3 regions of the Streptomyces anthophorae genome follow, and region 3 is predicted to be linked to each of the others. Evidence: riboswitches for the same ligand, from Rfam matches in the RefSeq annotation. Region 3 holds a riboswitch; each other region holds the start of a gene.
What was found. Region 3 has a riboswitch for cobalamin ahead of ACNYS0_RS28140 (SCO2321 family membrane protein). Riboswitches for the same ligand answer to the same signal wherever they lie in the genome.

Region 1: it holds a riboswitch for cobalamin, as region 3 does, so the genes downstream of both, metE (5-methyltetrahydropteroyltriglutamate--homocysteine S-methyltransferase) here and ACNYS0_RS28140 (SCO2321 family membrane protein) in region 3, are expected to answer to the same signal.
Region 2: it holds a riboswitch for cobalamin, as region 3 does, so the genes downstream of both, ACNYS0_RS40295 ((2Fe-2S) ferredoxin domain-containing protein) here and ACNYS0_RS28140 (SCO2321 family membrane protein) in region 3, are expected to answer to the same signal.

The regions. Positions count from the first base shown of each region.
Region 1 covers NZ_JBLWQQ010000001.1:1,287,324-1,293,481, reverse strand. The annotation lists gene metE (5-methyltetrahydropteroyltriglutamate--homocysteine S-methyltransferase) at 1-1,914, opposite strand, end outside; cobalamin riboswitch at 2,078-2,303, opposite strand; gene ACNYS0_RS05710 (NUDIX domain-containing protein) at 2,382-2,804, shown strand; gene ACNYS0_RS05705 (restriction endonuclease) at 2,837-3,541, opposite strand; gene ACNYS0_RS05700 (helix-turn-helix transcriptional regulator) at 3,805-4,641, shown strand; gene ACNYS0_RS05695 (3-hydroxybutyryl-CoA dehydrogenase) at 5,004-5,819, shown strand; gene ACNYS0_RS05690 (8-amino-7-oxononanoate synthase family protein) at 5,877-6,158, shown strand, end outside.
Region 2 covers NZ_JBLWQQ010000001.1:8,829,416-8,835,573, reverse strand. The annotation lists gene ACNYS0_RS40325 (LacI family DNA-binding transcriptional regulator) at 1-307, opposite strand, end outside; gene ACNYS0_RS40320 (haloacid dehalogenase type II) at 509-1,324, shown strand; gene ACNYS0_RS40315 (hypothetical protein) at 1,373-1,666, shown strand; gene ACNYS0_RS40310 (hypothetical protein) at 1,663-1,848, shown strand; gene ACNYS0_RS40305 (amidohydrolase family protein) at 1,867-3,057, opposite strand; gene ACNYS0_RS40300 ((2Fe-2S)-binding protein) at 3,177-3,854, opposite strand; gene ACNYS0_RS40295 ((2Fe-2S) ferredoxin domain-containing protein) at 3,851-4,240, opposite strand; cobalamin riboswitch at 4,302-4,424, opposite strand; gene ACNYS0_RS40290 (PepSY-associated TM helix domain-containing protein) at 4,523-5,950, opposite strand; gene ACNYS0_RS40285 (hypothetical protein) at 6,125-6,158, opposite strand, start outside.
Region 3 covers NZ_JBLWQQ010000001.1:6,208,881-6,215,038, reverse strand. The annotation lists gene ACNYS0_RS28165 (ferredoxin) at 28-261, opposite strand; gene ACNYS0_RS28160 (aldehyde dehydrogenase) at 264-1,730, opposite strand; gene ACNYS0_RS28155 (Strvi_7410 family MBL fold metallo-hydrolase) at 1,909-2,967, shown strand; gene ACNYS0_RS28150 (hypothetical protein) at 3,113-3,358, shown strand; gene ACNYS0_RS28145 (flotillin family protein) at 3,373-4,536, shown strand; adenosylcobalamin-variant (AdoCbl-variant) riboswitch at 4,620-4,695, shown strand; gene ACNYS0_RS28140 (SCO2321 family membrane protein) at 4,799-6,028, shown strand; gene ACNYS0_RS28135 (SCO2322 family protein) at 6,025-6,158, shown strand, end outside.

The sequences.
Region 1 (6,158 bases), 4.9 Mb from region 3:
CTCGGTCGCCCACCGCAGGTACGCGGCGTGGTCCGCGGCGCGCAACGGCAGGGTCTCGCGCAGTGCCGGCTCGTCGACCTGGATGATCGAAGTGCCGTTCGCCTCCAGGTCGTTGACCTCGTCGCGCAGGGCGAGCGCGACCTGGCGCGCCGTGTCGCCGAGCGGCTGGTCGTCGCGGACGAAGGACCAGGCGAGCATGGTGACCGGGCCGGTCAGCATGCCCTTGACCGGGCGGGCGGACAGCGACTGCGCGTACGACGTCCAGCGCACCGTCATCGGCGTGGGACGGGAGATGTCCCCGGCGAGCACCGGCGGGCGCACGTAGCGGGTGCCGTAGGACTGGACCCAGCCGTGCTGCGTGGCGAGGTATCCGGTGAGCTGCTCGGCGAAGTACTGCACCATGTCGTTGCGTTCGGGCTCGCCGTGCACGAGCACGTCGATGCCGGTCTTCTCCTGGAAGGCGACGACGTCCCGGATCTCGCTCCTGATCCGCTCCTCGTAGCCCTCGGTGTCGATGCGCCCGGCCCTCAAGTCGGCGCGGGCCGTGCGCAGTTCGGCCGTCTGTGGGAACGAGCCGATCGTGGTCGTCGGCAGCAGCGGCAGGCCCAGGTGGGCGCGCTGGGCGGCGGACCGCTCGGCGTAGGACTGGTTGCGCCGGGTGTCCGCGTCGGTGACGGCGGCGGTGCGGGCCCGCACGGCAGGGTCGCGGGTGATGGGGGAGGCGGCGCGCGAGGAGAGGGCGGCGCGGTTCACCGAGAGCTCGGCGGTGATCGCGTCCGTGCCGCGGCTCAGACTCTTGGCCAGGGTGGCGATCTCGGCGGTCTTCTGGCGGGCGAAGGAGAGCCAGCGCCGGATCTGCGGGTCGATGTCGCGCTCCAGGGCGGCGTCCAGCGGGACGTGCAGCAGGGAGCAGGAGGCGGCCACGTCGACGCGGTCGGCGAGGCCGAGGAGGGTGCCGAGTGCGGCGAGGGACTTCTCCAGGTCGTTGACCCAGACGTTGCGGCCATTGACGACACCGGCGACGAGACGCTTGCCGGGCAGGCCGCCGACCGACGCGAGCGCGTCGACGTTGGCGGCCGCCGCCTCGGTGAAGTCGAGGGCGAGGCCGTCGACCGGCGCCTTCGCGAGGACCGGCAGGGCGTCCCCGAGCCGGTCGAAGTAGGACGCGACGAGCAGCTTGGGCCGGTCGCCTGCCGTGCCGAGAGCGCGATAGGCCCGCTCGGCGGCTTCGAGGTCGGCCGCGGTGCGGTCCTGGACCAGGGCGGGCTCGTCCAGCTGCACCCACTCGGCGCCGGCCGCCCGCAGGTCCGCGAGCACCTCCGCGTACACCGGCAGCAGCCGCTCAAGGAGCGTCAGCGGGTCGAAGCCGGCGGGGACGCCCGGTGCGGGCTTCGACAGCAGCAGGTACGTGACCGGGCCCACCAGGACCGGGCGGGCGGCGAGCCCCTCGTCGCGGGCCTCCTTGAACTCGGCGACCTGCTTGGCGGAGTCGGCGGCGAACACCGTGTCGGGGCCCAACTCCGGCACCAGGTAGTGGTAGTTGGTGTCGAACCACTTGGTCATCTCCAGCGGCGCCACGTCCTGGGTGCCGCGGGCCATCGCGAAGTACCCGTCCAGGGCGTCGGCCGCGACGGCCGCACGGTGGCGCTCGGGGATCGCGCCCACCATGACCGTGGTGTCCAGGACGTGGTCGTAGTACGAGAAGTCACCGGTGGGGACCTCGTCGATGCCGGCCGCGACGAGTTCCCGGCGGTTGGTGCGGCGCAGTTCGCAGGCGGTGGCACGCAGCGCGTCGGCGGTGACGCGGCCCTTCCAGTACCCCTCGACGGCCTTCTTGAGCTCCCGGCCGAGGCCCTGGCGCGGGTAGCCGTACACGGTGGCCCGTGCTGTCGCGGCTGCGGTCTTGGTGGTCACGGAGTTCTCCTTCGAGAGACGTATCCCATGGATCCCGAGGACCGGAACGCGTGAAGGAGCGACAGAACCGGCGGTGCGACCTCGCGCGGGCGAGGCGCGGTGGTCCGCCGGATGTGTGCGCCGACCCGCCCTCGAGGTCACCGGGATGTCCGCGCACGCGTCGTACGAGCACGGGCAGATGGCAGGTCTTCGGACTCGCGGGCACGTCCTTCGAACGAACGAGGACACCTACTGGCCGTCGCTTCCCAGGTCCCGTCTGTCGGACCCAGTGCGTGTGACGGCGGTCGTTCCCACTCACCGCTGCGGGGCAGTCCCGGATTCCCACCGGGTTCCCTCTTGCGACGCATCCCGCCTGGCTGACGGGGCGAACCAGCTGCACCGCCCACCCTACGGGCCGGTGCCGGAGGGTGGCCAGGAGACACGGAACCCGGTCGGTGACATGGAACACGGCGTTGCACAATGCAGGGATGGATCACACGGTCATGAAGGTCGTCGCGGCGGCCGTCGTCGAGAACGGACGGCTGCTCGTCGTCAGCAAACAGGCGGCACCGGACGTCTACTTCGTTCCCGGCGGCAAGCCCGAGCCGGGCGAGGAACCGGAGGAGACACTGGTACGGGAGCTGCGCGAGGAACTCGGTGTCGAGCCGGGCCGGCTCGAACCGCTCGCCGTGGTGGAGGAGCGGGCTGCCCTGGAGGGCGTTCCGATGCACCTGACGGTCTTCGCCACGACACTGATCGGCGATCCGGTACCCGCGGCCGAGCTGTCCGCCCTGCGCTGGACCGACGGACGGGATCCGGACCTCAGGCTCGCCCCCGCCGTCGAACACCATCTGCTGCCGCTGCTGCGGGAGTTGGGAAGGATGGAACCGGCCGTCCCGGGCCATGCATGACACGTCGTACGTAGTTCGCCGCCGCGGCCGGTTCAGCTGAGCGGGGTGGAGCGGCGCGGCGGTGGGATCCTCGGGAGCAGCTCCCACAAGGGGCGCGAGCCGGCCGCCCAGGTCGCCAGCGTCGAGCGGTCCGCCAGGTGCATGTGCAGCCGGCGGGCCAGCGGCGCGCAGCGCGTGGAGAAGCGTCCGTTCGTGACGACCAGGACCACGTCCGCGCCGTACAGCTGACGGGCCGTCCCGTTGACCCGTTGCAGATCCGGCGTGCCCACCGCGGAGCCCCGCTCCCCGTTCCGGCGGTGCTTGCACTGGATCACCCACGTGCGGCCCAGCGGGTCGGTGGCGAGGACGTCCGCGCCGTTGTCCCCGGCGCCACCGATCTGTTGCGCGTCCGCGCAGCCGTCCCTGCGCATCAGGTCCCGTACCGCGTACTCGAAGTCGCGGTGGTGCAGCGCGTCCAACTGGGGCAGCCCGTAACGCAGTCCCTGTCGACGGGTCCGCTCCCACAGGGCCCGCTGTCGACGCCGGTACAGCAGGCCCGCGCCCGCGAGCACGGCCACCACGGTGAGCACGACCAGCAGCCACCAGTGCACGAGCAGCCAGTTGACGGCCGCGACGAAGAGCGTCACCGACACGGCCGCACCCGCGAGCAACGCCGTGAGCCGCGCCTGTTGCCGCTGCTGCCGCTTGGTGGGACGCCGCCTCCGCCTCGGCCGCCGGGCCGGCGGGCGCCGCGTCACCGCTCATCCTTGCGTGCGTACGCACTGAACCATGGCATCGCGGCCTCCCCCTGAAGCAGCTCCCCGCCGAACTGCCCATGCTCGCAGCCACCACCGACAAACACTCAGGAAACCCGGCGTGCGGTGATCACGTAAGCGGGGATCAGGCCAGACCGGGTCCTCCCGGGGACGGCCGGGCGGCTTGTCACCCGGCGATGGCACTGAGTGCCTCGCGGTACCCGGTAACATCACCGCCTCTGCAACAGCGTACGGAAAAGTGCTACATGGGGGACAAGATGGTCGTTACCGGGCCCGTATCGGGACGGGAATCCGGTGGGGCGGTCGCCACGGGGGTGACGGGGCTCGCCCTCCTGCTGCGGAGCTGGCGGGTCCGGGCCGGGCAGCGGCGCGGCCTCGGCGGCCCGTTGTCCCAGGTGGAGGTGGCCACCGAGATCGGCATGAGCGAGCGCTGGTACCGGGACCTGGAGCGCGGCACCATCCCGCGCCTGGACGCAGGCGTGCTGTCCCGGCTGGCGGACACCCTCAGCCTCGACGCGGACGAACGCGCGGCGCTGCACTTCCACGCCTTCGGCGGCACCCCGTACGCGAACCGCTCGCACGCCCCGGCGGACCTGACCGCTCTCCAGCAGCTGGTCGACCAGCAGATGCCGCGCCCCACCTACGTGACCGACGCCCGCTGGGACGTCGTCGGATACAACGGCGCCATGGCCGAGTGGTTCCCGTGGGTGCTCGACAGGCCCGCCAACCTCATCCGGTGGGGGCTGACCACGCAGGAGGCCCGCGAGCAGCTGGTCGACTGGCAGCAGCACGCGTACATGTATCTGGCCATGCTCCGCTACTCCATGGCCGAGCGCCCGGACGAGCCGGGGCTCGCGGAGCTGCTCCACGAGGTCCTCCAGGACCCCGTCTGCGGGCGGATGTGGACCGAGCGCACCTGCATCGTCGGCAACCGGGACGGCCACCGCTTCCGGCTGCGCCTTCCGCACATCGCGCCCGCGGAGTTCGAGGTGGAGGCGCAGGTGCTGCTGCCCGCCCGCCACCCGGGACTGCGCTTCGTCGCCCTCGCCGACGTCGCGCCGACCCGGGCCGACGAGAACTGATTACACGTCGCCAAAAGCTCGAAATCAATAGCCGTCGACCGGCAAAGATTTGCCGGTCGGCCCAGATTCGCACCGGCAGATCTTTGCCGGTCGGCAGGCATTGACGGGCGAAGTTGCCTGCCGGTTTTCTTGAGAGGCCGGGGCGGTTCGAGCCATCCGGTTTCAAGAGAATCCGGAGAGCAGTAGTGCGGGCGTTCGCAGAATTCGAGAAGTCATTCCTGGGGCACGGTGTCTGGGACATCGCCCCGCCCCAGGGGCCCGTCGGCAACGCGGCCGAGGAAGCCGATGAAGCCGAGAAGGCGACACGCGCGGTGCGCCCCGCTCTCTCCGGCCACCCCGTCGGCGTGGTCGGTTCGGGCACCATGGGCGGCGGCATCGTCGAGCTCTGTGCCCTGCGCGGTCTGGACGTCCGGCTCGCCGTGTCCCGGGAGTCCTCGCTGGCCTCCGCGCCCCGGCGGCTCGCGAAGTCCCTCGACCGCGCGGTCGCCAAGGGCCGGCTCTCCGGGGCGGAGCGCGACGCCGCGCTGTCCCGGGTCCGCGTCACCACCGACCTGGCGGACCTGGCCGACTGCCGGCTCGTGATCGAGGCCGTTCCGGAGGACGAGGCCCTCAAGCTCGACCTGTTCACCACGCTCGACAAGGTCGTGGAGCCGGACGCGATCCTGGCCTCGACGACCTCGGCGATCACCATCACCCGGCTGGCCCGGGCCACGGCGCACCCCGGCCGCGTGATCGGGATGCACTTCTTCAACCCCGTCGTGTCGATGCCGCTCGTCGAGCTGATCCCGACGCTGCTCACCGCCCCGGGCGTCATCGAGAGCGCGGAGGGCTTCGTCGCCCGGACGCTGGAGAAGGACCCGATCACCGCCGGGGACCGCAGCGGCTTCGTGGTCAACGCGCTGCTCGTCCCGTACCTGCTCGCGGCCGTCCGGATGGTCGAGTCCGGCTTCGCGTCGGCCGAGCACGTCGACCGCGGAATGGAAGGCGGCTGCGCGCACCCCATGGGGCCCCTGCGGCTGTGCGACCTCATCGGCCTCGATGTCGTCGCGGCCACCGCCACCGCCCTGTACGAGGAATTCAAGGAGCCCCTTTACGCTCCGCCGTCACTCCTCTCGCGCATGGTGGAATCCGGCCTCCTCGGCAGGAAATCCGGCCGCGGCTTCTACGCGTACGCGTGACTTCGTGACGTCCCGGGACGCCACTCAATTCATTCCAAGGATTTCAGGAGACTGCGCATGCACGCGTATATGAACATGAAGAAATCGGCGAAGATAAGCCACGACTTCTGGGAGACCACCACCCAGGCCGGCATGTTCGACATCGTCGCGGCCGGCCTCGGCGACGGACACCACCGCTCGCTCGCCGACGGCCACGAGTTCGTCAACATGTCCTCGTACTCCTACCTCGGCCTCGACACCCACCCCAAGCTCGTCCAGGGTGCGATCGACGCCGTACGGGCCGAAGGCGCCCTCAACACCTCGACGTCGCGCATGCGCATCCGTTTCGGCGCGCTGCGG
Region 2 (6,158 bases), 2.6 Mb from region 3:
GGTCGGCGTCCTCGTTGGCGTTGGCCAGCAGCACGGTGTAGCCGTGCCGGCGGGCCTCCTGCTCGGCGGCGTGCGCCAGTTCGGAGAAGAACGGGTTGCGGATGTCCGAGACGAGCAGCCCCAGCACGTCGGTCCGTGCACGGCGCAGCGCGCGGGCGGGCCCGTTGGCGACGTAGCCCAACTCGGCGGCGGCCGCGAGCACCCGCCGCCGCGAGTCGGCCGAGGTCTGGCTGCTCCCGCTGAGCACGCGCGACGCCGTCCCGAGCGCGACTCCGGCGCGCGCGGCGACGTCCTTGATGGTGGCCATCCGTGGCTCCACTTCCTCGTGGATTTCATGGAAACGTTTCCATGAAGTGGATGACTTCAAGATTGCATACGGGCCGGTCCGCGGGCAAGGGTTCGACGGAGGCGCCGCTCGCGGGCGGGGCCGTCGGGGTGCCACGGTTCGCGCCACTCGCGCGACGTGTGCCTTTACCGTGCCCGCACCCGGAGAGCATCCTGATCTTTCGTGCCGCCGCGCGCGGCCGTCCGCGCCGCCTACGAAGGGTCGATTCCAGTGGAGGGGCAACTCCGACAGGTCGAGGCCGTGCTGTTCGACACCTTCGGCACGGTCGTCGACTGGCGGACCGGGGTCGCGGCCGCCGTCGACGACTTCGCCGCACGTCACGGGCTGGCGCTCGACGGGACGGCGTTCGCCATGCGCTGGCGGGAGCTCTACCAGCCGGCGATGGAACCCGTACGCACCGGCGAACGGGACTTCACCCCGCTCGACGTCCTCCACGCGGAGAACCTGCGGATCGTGCTCGCCGAGCACGGAGTTGACCCCGCCGCCTTCGACGAGGTCGGGCTGAGGTGGCTCAACGAGGCGTGGCACCGGCTGCCCGCCTGGCCGGATTCGGCACCTGGCCTGGCGCAACTCGCCCGCGGCGTCACGGTCGGAGCACTGTCCAACGGCAACCTCGCGCTCCTGACCCGCCTGGCCAAACACGCGGGCCTCCCCTGGGACGTGATCGTCGCCTCCGACGTCACCCGCGCGTACAAACCGCAGCGAGAGGCCTACGAGCGGGCGGCCTCGTTCCTCGGGCTCCGTCCGGAACAGGTCATGCTCGCCGCGGCACACAACGAAGACCTGCGGGCCGCTCGGGACGCGGGCCTTCGGACCGCGTTCATCGCGCGGCCCACCGAGTACGGGCCCGCGCAGGCGAAGGACCTGGCACCCGACGGGGACTGGGACCTGGTGGCGGGAGATCTGGTCCAGTTGGCGACGCTCATGGGTGACCGGCCCTGGACCGCGGACCGGCACCTCGCGCCGCCTGCGGGGTGAACTTCGGTTCCACGGCAACCGCACGGAGCCAGCTCGTAGGATGCCGGGGTGCCAAGACCGATACCGACCGGGCGTCGCGCCTGGATTGCCACATGGGCGGGGGTGTGCGCGGCCGGGCTCGCCGCCACCTGCGCGTTGAACACCTCCTCGAAGCCCGACCCGCAGCCCGAGGAGCCGGTCAGTGCCCGGTGCGCCGAGCTGATCGCCTCCGTCGAGAAGCAGTTGGCCAAGGACGAAGGGGACGGGAAGCGGGACGGAGTGGTGGCCTTCTCGCACATGTGGAGCGCCGATGAGGACGATTGCCACGATGCGCTCAGCGATCACTTCGGCGGTGACTGGTGACGCGCGCCGTGTGGCTTGTCGGCTTCGCCGTGCTGGTCGCTGTCGCTGCCGGGTTGACCATCACCATGGCCGCGACATCGGAACCGGAGCCGCACCCCACGCCCTCCCGCGTGTACTCCTCCTGTCTCGCGGCCGACACCCGGCCACTGGCCGAGGGCGAGAACCCGTGCGCGGGGAGCTGAACAACTCCCCTTCCTCTCCTACGTGTTGGTACCCGCCTCGTACCGCTTGCCCGCCGCGATCACGGTCTCGACCGACCGCAGCGCGCCCAGATCCGCGAGCGGGTCGCCGTCCACCACCAGGACGTCCGCGCTGTAGCCGGGGGTGAGTTGGCCGGTGGTCTCGTCGAGGCCCAGCGCGAGAGCGGCCTCCGTCGTCGCCATCCCGAGGACGCGGTCGTTGGGCAGGCCCAGGTGCTCGTAGAACGTGAGGGCGGCGGGCAGGCCGTCGAACCCGGCGCGCTGGACGCCCGCGTCGGTGCCCGCGATCAGCCGGGCCCCGGCCTCCGCCATCCGTCGGATCACGTCGAACATGGCCTCGGCGCGTTCTGCGCCGAAGAACTTCGGCAGCATCCGCCAGTTCGGGCTGACCGTGGGGCAGACGTAGATGTTCTGCTGGACGATCTGATCGAGCACGTCCTCGCGGACCTCGAATCCGTCGGCCGTCATCCACGTGCAGTGCTCGATGGTGTCGACGCCCGCCGCGACCGCGGCGGTGATGCCGTCCGCGCCGTGCGCGTGCGCGGCGACCGGCAGTCCCGCGCGGTGCGCCTCGTCGACGAGCGCCGCCAGCTCCTCCTCGGAGAACTGGGACTCCCAGCTCGCGGCCCCACCCTTGGTGAGCCCGCCACCGGTCGCCATCACCTTGATGACCCGGGCGCCGGACTCGGCGTTGCCCCGCACCAGCCGACGGACCTCGTCGGGGCCGCAGGCCTCGCCGCCGAGGAACCAGCAGTGACCGCCGGGCGGAGTGACGGGTGTCGTCGCGGAGGCCACCCGCGGTCCGGCAGCCGAACCCTGTGCGATGTGCTGCGCGAGTCGCACCGCGAGGCCGTTGCGGTCGCCGAGGTCGCGGGCCGTCGTGACGCCGACGGCCAATAGCTGCCGTGCCCGGACCGCCATCTCGGTGAACAGCGCCTCGTCGTCCTGTTCCTGGAGCGTGGACACGGGGTCCGATCCCGCGTCGAAGCAGAGGTGCACGTGGGCGTCGATCAGGCCCGGGAGGACCGTCCCGGCCGGGAAGTCGAGCCGCGGCTCGTCGGGCCGCGCCCGGCGCTCGACCTCTTCGCGCGGGCCGACGGCGGCGAGAACGCCCTCGCGTACGAGGACCGCCCCGTCGGCGACGACGTGACGATCAGGTCCGGCCAGGACACGCGCGGCGGTGATCAACATGAATCGCGGCTCTCTCTCGCATGCGAAGAACGACGGCTGTCGCCATGCAGGACATCAGAAAGAGCGGGCAGTTCCTGGTTGTACGCGCCAATTCGGCCCCCTCCCCCACCGTGTCGTCGTCATCCCGCCAGACAGCAGTCTCCGCACTTGCCGCCGTTCGGGGCCCGGTAGAAGAGACAGCAGCTGCGGCGGCGGAACGTCGGCCCCGGGCCGGTGATCCGGCCCGTTCCCCGCAGCCTGCCCGTCTCCAGCAACTCGCCTGTCAGACCCGTGAGTTCGGGACGCAGGTCCGGCCGGATCCGCAGCAGTTGCGCCGCCGATCCGACGAGCGCCGAGGCGGAGTTGCCCGCCAGCAGGCGCGGCGCCACCTTGATGGTGAGGCCGCTCTCGACCTGCTCCAGCACCTGGTCGACCTCCGCGTACACCGCGTCGGCGAGTGCCGGGGGCTCCGGTGCGCGGTGTCCCTCGGGTCCGGGCAGGCGGAGGGCCGAGCCCTCCCCCGACCACTCCACCGTGCTCATGGTCGGCACGATCCCGTGGACGAGCGCGCAGGCGAGGACCGGTGACCACAGGCGTGCCGCGAGGCCCAAGTGGGCGATGGAGGCGCCGATACGGGGTTCGGCGGCGGTGTCGTAGTGGTCGTTGACGGCCTGGGCGCGTTCGGCGAGGCCGGCGAGCACGAGCGGTGTGCCGGCCGGTTGTCTCGCCGGCGTCGTGTCGAGGGCGAAGAAGCCGCCGAGCCGTGCTGCCACGTCGTCCAGCGCCCCGGCGACCTGTTCCGACGGCACCGCGGTCATGAGATCGAGGCCCGGCGCGGCGGCTTGATCACGTAGAACTCCAGGATCTCCGGGCACGGTGCCACTCCCGGTCCGCCGGCCCGCACCCACTCCGCGATGTCCTCGGTGGCGTCACGGTCGTTGACCAGGCCGAGCCACACCGGCCGCGCTCCGGCCGCACGCCCGGCGGCGGAGGGCTGTACGACGATGACGTTGGCCTGTTCGCAGACGTCGAGGCACTCGGAGATCCGCAGCGGGGCGATCTCCCGCAACCGCGCCGTCTGTGCCGCGTGGTCGCCGCTGACCTTGACGGTGCCGCAGCAGCAGTCGCGGCACACGACCAGGCGGCACGGAACCGCCCGGCCCGCCGCGGGTGCCGGCACTTCGGCGCGTCGTCGTCGGGGCATGGAGCATCCTCCCTCTGGCCGGGGAGTTCCGCCCCGGATCGCTTCGAGGGGGCGACGACGTGAGTCTCCTGGCTCTCGGGTCCGTGCTCGTCCCGGCCTTCCCGCCCTCGCGGGGCAGTGGCCTCCCGGGATCCGCTCGCCGATCACAGTGGCGGTACCGCACCGGATTCGCACCGGTTTCCTCGGGCCGCCGTCGCCCGTGTTCCCGGCCATCATGCCATCCGGCCCCGCCCCTGATGTCGGCAACTCCGGCACCAGGGGCGGGGCACCCACCGGTCTACATCAGGCGACGGGCGCGTCCGTGCGCCTGCCCCGCCTGTACGCGATCTCGCCGAGCACGATGTCGCAGAGCATGAACGCCGCGAGCGGCAGGCCGAGCAGCGGCACGAAGTAGCCCAGCACGGCGATCACCACCATCGCCGGCACCACGACGTACGGCGGCACCTGCTGCCAGGCCCCGCGCGGAACCGGCCGCCCGAAGGCGGAACCGCGCCCGCGCTGCCACCACATCCGGTACCCCCACACGATGAGGAGCACCACCGCCAGGGCGAGAGCGGCGAGGGCGATCTGGTTCACGAGCCCGAACAGGTTGCCGGTGTGCAGGTCGATGCCCCAGCGGGACAGCTTGGCGAGCACCGGATAATCGGCGAACCGCACCACGTCCGTGACCTGACCGCTCGCCGGGTCGACCGCGACGGCGTCCTGCTTCTCCGGCCAACTCCGCTGGATCTGCTGCACGGTGTACGCCGAGGAGGTGTCGGCGGGCGGGACGATCTCCACCGGGTTCGAGAGGCCTTCGGCGCGGGCCGCCTCCAGCACCGCGTTCAGGCCGACGCCGCCGTCACCTGCCGGGGCACCCGATCCGCCCATGCCGTGCCCTGCGTGTTCACCACCGGAGGCCGGGGCCGCGGACGCGGAGACCGTCGGTGTGGTCTGGCCGAGCGCGGCACGCAGATCGGTGATGCTCGCGCCCGCGTACGTCGACCAGGTCAGGCCCGTCGCCGACAGGAAGAAGAGTCCGAGCGCCGCCCAGACACCCACCGACCCGTGCAGCGACAGGGTGCGCCTGCGGCCGGTCGTCCCGCGGATTGCCCGACGGGAGCGGCGCCGACCGAACCAGAGGACGAGGCCGCCGCCCGCGATCACCCACATCCAGCTGGCCGCGAACTCGCTGTAGAGACGGCCCACTTGGCCGAGGTGCAGGTCGCGGTGGAGCTCGTCGATCCAGGTGCGCAGGGGCAGCGCGCCGGTCGACCCGTACTGTTCCAGGGCGCCGCGGACCTCTCCGTTGTACGGGTCCACGAACACCGCGAGCGTGTGGTCGGCGTCGACGCCCGCGACGCCGGAGAGCATGACGCGTGTCGTCGCGCCCGCCTCGGGCGAGGGCCGCACGGCGCTGATGTCTCCGTCCGGATGGGCCTTGCGGGCGGCGGCGACCTGTTCGGCGATGGGCAGCTCGGACGTGCCCACGGGGACGTTCAACTCATGGGCGTACACGAGCTTCTCGGCCTGGAACGAGCCCGCGTAGAGCAGGCCCGTGACCGCGGCGACGAACAGGAACGGGGCGACGAACACCCCGGCGTAGAAGTGCAGTCGAAGCACCAGCGGGCGAAGTGACGCCCACGCCGACCGGTCGGCGGGCGGCGCGTGCCGGCCTTCTTCTGCCGGGCGGGAGTCAGAGGTGTCTGACGTCTCGGAGGTGAGGGACAACGTGGTCCTCCAGGTTCGGGCAGCACGGAGTCCGGGCGCGGGCCGCTCCGCGGCGGCCCTGGACACATCCGGATCCGGTGCGTTGCAAGGGGACTCGGCCGCGCGGGCCCGCTCCGGGCGTGCGCACGGCCGGCGCCCGAGGGTGCGGCGCAGCCTCGGGTGAACCGGCTGTCGTCAGGCGACAGCGTTCCCTGCGGGTGGGCCCCTG
Region 3 (6,158 bases):
CGTCAATCCCGGCACCGGCCCCTCCGGTCAGTCCTCGGGCGGGAAGACGACCTCGCCGGAGCCGAGGAGCGTGATGGTGATCGCCTCCACGGGGCAGCCCTCGGCGGCGGCAAGCACCTTCTCGTTCGCGTCGGCCTCCGGGTCCACCGGGTGGGACTGCCGCGCGCTGTCGAGCCGGAATCCGTCCGGCGCCGTGTTCACACACATCGCGGAGCCGATGCACACGCTCCGGTCGACCTCCACATGCCACCGGTCACCCATGCTCAGTTCGCCTCCGGCTCGTAGCCCGCGGGCAGGTGGATCATCTTGTGCTCGAAGTACTCGCCGTACCCCTCGGGACCGAACTCGCGGCCCAGGCCGGAGTTCTTGTAGCCGCCGAACGGCCCGAGCATGTCGAGGCTGAAGGTGTTCACGCTGTACGTGCCCGTGCGCACCTGCCGCGCGAGGTCGACGCCGTGCGCGGTGTCGGCGGTCCAGACGCTGCCGCTGAGGCCGTAGTCCGAGTCGTTGGCGATCTTCACGGCCTCGGCCTCGTCCCCGTACGGGAGCAGGCAGATGACCGGGCCGAAGATCTCCTCGCGGGCGATGCGCATGGAGTTGTCGACGTCGCCGAAGAGGGTCGGCTCGACGTACCAGCCCTGCTCGAAGCCCTTCGGGACGCCGCCGCCCGTGAGGATCTTGGCACCCTCGTCCTGGCCGATGCGGATGTAGTCGAGGGAGCGCTGCTGCTGGCGCTTCGCGACGAGCGGGCCGAGTTCGGTGGCCGGGTCGAGCGGGTCGCCGACCTTGAGCGCGGAGGCCGCCGAGGAGAAGGCGTCGGCGAACTCGTCGTAGCGCGAGCGCGGGACGAGGATGCGGGTCTGCGCCACACAGGCCTGACCGTTGATCATCCAGGCGAAGGGGACGATGCCGGAGACCGCGGCGCCCGCGTCGGCATCCTCCAGGATCACGGCCGCGGACTTGCCGCCGAGTTCGAGGGTGACGCGGGTGAGGTTGCGCGACGCCACCTCCATGACGCGCTTGCCCGCAGCGACGGATCCGGTGAAGGAGACCTTGTCGATGCCGGGGTGCCCGACGAGGTACTCGCTGACCTCGCGGTCGGCGGGGAGGATGGAGAGCACCCCCTCCGGAAGCCCGGCCTCCGTGGCGATCTCCGCCAGCAGGTACGCGTCGAGCGGCGTCTCCGGCGAGGTCTTCAGGATCACCGGGTTCCCGGCGAGCAGCGCGGGCGCGAGCTTCGCGGCGGCGGTGAACTGCGGGACGTTCCACGGCACGACGGCCGCGACGACACCGACGGGCTCGCGGCGCACGAGGAGCTTGCCGAGGGCGCCGTCGCGCGTCTCCTCGTACGTGAAGTTCCGCGCGACGTTGATCGCGGAGTCCCAGACCATCATCGCGGCGAGCGCCTGCACCATGACGCCCGAGGTGTACGGGGTGCCGTTCTCGCTGCTGATGACGCGGGCGATCTCCTCGTGCCGGACCGCGAACGCGTCCTTGATCTTCGTGATGACCTCGATGCGCTCGTCGAGGCTCATCCGCGGCCAGGGCCCCTCGTCGAAGGCGCGGCGGGCGACGGCGACGGCCCGGTCGACGTCGGCGGGCGCGGCGTGCGGCACCCGGCCGAAGACCTCGCCGGTGTGCGGCGAGACGACCTCGATGACCTCCTTGCCGAGCGGGTCGGTCAACTCCCCGCCGATGAACAGTTGCCCGTATTCCAAGAGCTCGGTCATGGCTGGCATCCTCACGCACGACATTTCTGACGGTGTTTCAGAACTGATACCAGTTCTAGTTGCGATCCGGAAGGGTGGTGCGCGCCCTGAAGGTCGTGTGCTCGGGCGACCATTGAAACAAGTTCTACAAGTTCCCGTACAGTGGCGGCAGTTCGGCTGGAGCGGCGGAGGGTGTCCGATGGCAGAGGCGACGCAGGTGACCGACCACAGCGGGGGCGTGCACAGCATGCGCGTACCGATCCCCGACAACCCGCTCGGCTACACCCTCGTCTACCTGGTCGACACCGACGCGGGCCCCGTCCTCATCGACACGGGCTGGGACGACCCGACGTCCTGGGACGCGCTGACGACGGGCCTGACCGCCTGCGGCACGAGCGTCGAGGAGCTGACCGGCGTCCTGATCACCCATCACCACCCGGACCACCACGGCCTGTCGGCCAAGGTGCGGGAGGCGTCCGGGGCCTGGATCGCGATGCACGAGGCGGACGTGGCGGTGGTCCGGCGCACCCGGGAGAACAAGCCGGCGCGCTGGTACGCGTACATGGTGGCGAAGCTGGTCGCGGCGGGTGCGCCCGAGGAGCACATCGCCCCGCTGATCGCGGCCCGCGACTCCGGCAAACCCCGTGAACTGCCGGGCTTCGCACCGGCGTTGCCGGACCGCACGATCACCCCCGGCGACCTCCTCGACCTGCCGGGCCGCAGACTGCGCGCGATCTGGACGCCGGGCCACACCCCCGGGCACGTCTGCCTGCACCTGGAGGAGGATCACCCCTCGGGCCGCGCGGGCAACGGCCGCCTCTTCTCCGGCGACCACATGCTGCCCGGCATCACCCCGCACATCGGCCTGTACGAGGACCCGGACGACGCGACCGTCACGGACCCGCTCGGCGACTACCTCGACTCGCTCGAACGGGTGGGGAGGCTCGACCCGGCGGAGGTCCTCCCGGCCCACCAGCACACGTTCACCGACGCCCCGGCGCGCGTACGGGAGTTGCTCGACCACCACGAGGAACGCCTCACCGGCCTGCTCACCCTGCTCTCCACTCCCCTCACCCCGTGGCAGCTCGCCGAACGCATGGAGTGGAACCGCCCGTGGTCCCAAATCCCGTACGGGTCAAGGACGATCGCGGTCTCGGAGGCGGAGGCCCACCTCCGCCGCCTCCAGAAGTCGGGCCGCGTGGAACAGGTCCCGGGCACAGACCCGGTGACGTACGTATCGAGCCCCGCCGGCGATTGAGGCGCGGGGCCCGGGGCAGCGCCCCGCGACCGCGACCCCGGTGCGGCGGATCTTTGCCGTGCCTTCATCGAAGGTGCGCCCGCAGAGGCGTATCTTCGGCCCCCAAGAGCTCTCACGAGCTGGAACGACAAGGGGGCGCCCGCCGATGACGCCGGACGAGGCAGTGGTCGGCCGAACGGGGAAGCTGGTCATCGGCACACGTGGAGCCGGCGGTCCGGGTGAGGTGTTGGTACAGGTCAGGGGCGGGACCGAGACCTTTCTCGCGTACTCGGACGAGCCCCTGGACCGTGGCGCCACCGTGCTCGTGATCGAGTCCCGCGGGAGCCGTCAGGTCGTGGTCATGGCCTGGACCGACCCTCTCCTCTCCGATGGCGAAGGCGACGCCCGCTAAGGAGACGTACAGGCATGTTCGGATATCGCGTTCCCGCACCCGACGAGGCGATGCTGATCTCGGGCGGCAGGCGGGGACTTGGGGGAGCGCCGTTCCGCGTCGTCACCGGGCACGGGAAGTTCGTGCTCCCCGTGTTCCGCAAGACCCGCTTCCTGTCGCTCGCGATGAGCGAGGCGGAGGTCGTCGAGAAGTGCGTGACCAAGCAGGGCATCGCGCTGACCGTGCGCGCGGTGATCGCCTTCAAGGTCGGCAACGACCATGAGTCGATCGTCAACGCCGGTCAGCGCTTCCTCTCCGACCAGGACCAGATGTCGGTCCTCACCGGGCGCATCTTCGCCGGTCACCTGCGCTCGATCATCGGCTCGATGACGGTCGAGGAGATCGTGACCGAGCGCCAGAAGCTCGCCACGGAGGTCCTCGACACGTCGAAGGCGGAGATGGCGAAGATCGGTCTGCACGTCGACTCGCTTCAGATCCAGTCCATCGACGACGGCCAGACCGGCTACATCGAGGCGATGTCGCGCCCGCACAAGGCCGCCATTCAGCGGCAGGCGCAGATCGCGCAGGCGCAGGCCACGCAGGCCGCGGCGGAGGCGGAGCAGGCGGCGGCCCGCAAGCAGGCCGAGTACGCGCGGGAGACCGCGGTCGTGCAGGCCGAGTACAACGCCCAGGTCGACCGGGCCAAGGCGCAGGCCGACCAGGCGGGCCCGCTCGCGCTCGCCCACGCCCAGCAGGAGGTCCTCGAAGCGCAGACGGAACTGGCCATGAAGCAGGCCGAGTTGCGGGAGAAGCAGCTGGTGTCGGAGATCGTCAAGCCGGCCCAGGCCGACGCGGAGCGCATCCGTGTCCTGGCCCTCGCCGAGGCCGAGCGGATGAAGATCCAGGCGGAGGCGGCGGCGTCGTACGACCGGGTCGCCCTCGACCGCATGCTCATCGACCAGCTCCCGCAGATCGTGAAGGAGGCCTCGGCGGGCCTCGCCGGGGCGAACGTCAACGTCCTGAACGGCGCGGACGGCCTGGGCGAGATCGCGGCGGGCCTGGTCGGCCAGGGCCTGACCATCCTCGACTCGGTCCGCAAGAACCTCGGCGGCGAGGGAGCGGACGGGGGTGGCTCGGCGGTGGAGCGCTACGTGGGCGCTCCGCGCGGCAGCGACGACGGCCCGGTGGACGTCCGCTGACGTCTCGGGGCTCTGCCCCGGGCCCCGCTGCTCAATCGCCGCAGGGGCTTGAATCGCTCCGGGTACAGTAAGTAGGTCGTCAGTACGTACGTACGAGGGGAAGCCGGTGCAAATCCGGCGCTGACCCGCAACCGTCACAGCCGGAATGCCTCGTACGTACCTGCTCGGCTCAGGACCGTCGAGGAATACGGAGCCGGAGCCGCCCGGTGCCCCCGTGTGCCGCGCCGCCCCGCTCCCCGCAGGGAGAGGCATCCGCCCCACCATGAACATTCGCCGTAGCGCCGCGCTCGTCGCCGCGACCGTCGCGATCGGCGCCGTGAGCGCGCAGGCCGCGTTCGCAGACGGTGCGGACAGTGCCTCCCCGTCGCCGAAGGTCGTCGTGCCCTCGGGCCTGTACGGAAAGAGCGACCCCACGTACGACGGAGTGTGGCGGCAGTCCCTCGCGCTCGTCGCGCAGGACACCGTGGGCGTGCGGCCCGCGAAGAAGGCCGTCGACTGGCTGGCCGGGCAGCAGTGCGAGAACGGCGGCTTCGCCGCGTTCCGCGCCGAGCCGGGCAAGGCCTGCGACAAGAAGACCAAGATCGACAGCAATGCGACCGCGGCCGCCGTCCAGGCGCTCGCCGCGGTCGGCGGCCGGGACGGCGAGGTCGCCTCGGGCGTCGCCCTGCTGAAGAAGAACCAGAACGCCGACGGCGGCTGGGGCTACAGCCTCGGCATGGACAGCGACGCGAACTCGACGTCCGTCGTCATCGGCGCGCTCGCCGCGGCCGGCGAGAAGCCGTCCGAGGTGACATCGGGCAAGGGGAAGACCGGCGCCGACGCCCTCGCCTCGCTCGCCCTCCCCTGCTCCAAGGGCAAGGACGGCGGCGCCCTCGCCTACCAGCCGGACAAGAAGGGCGAGCTCGCCGCGAACGCCGACGCCACCGCGGCCGGTGTGCTCGGCGCCCTCGGCACCGGCTTCGCGCCCGGCAAGGGCAAGGCCCCGGACGCGTACACCTGCGAGGCCGGCAAGAGCCCGGAGGCCGTGGCGCACAACGGCGCCGTCTACCTCCAGAACCAGCTCGACACCCACCTCTACCTGAAGTCCCAGCTGGCCGGCTCCACGGACCAGCCCGACTACGGCAACACCGCGGACGCGGTCACCGCCGTCGCCGCGGCCGAGGGCGTCAAGGCCACGAAGGACTCGTACACCTGGCTGGAGAAGAACGCGAAGGGCTGGGCGACGCAGACCGGCCCGGCCGCCTACGCCGAGCTGATCTTCGCCGCGCACGCCACCGGCAACGACCCGCGCGACTTCGGCGGGACGGACCTGGTGAGCGCGCTGAACAAGACGGGCCCCGAGCCCGCCTCCACCAAGTCCTCCGCCTCGGACTCGGACGAGAAGAAGGACGACGGCGGTGGCGGCGCCAACTGGTGGATCATCGGCGTGATGTTCATCGCCGCCGTGGGCGCCGGTTTCCTGCTCAGCGGCCGCAAGAAGCGGCAGCCGTGACCGCGCGCAGGTCGGCCGGGCTCGGCGGGCTCGTCCTCGCGCTGCTCGGCGCGCTGCTCGCCATGACCGTCGCCCCCGCGCAGGCGGCCGGGTACCGGTACTGGTCGTTCTGGGAGCGGGACGGCAAGCA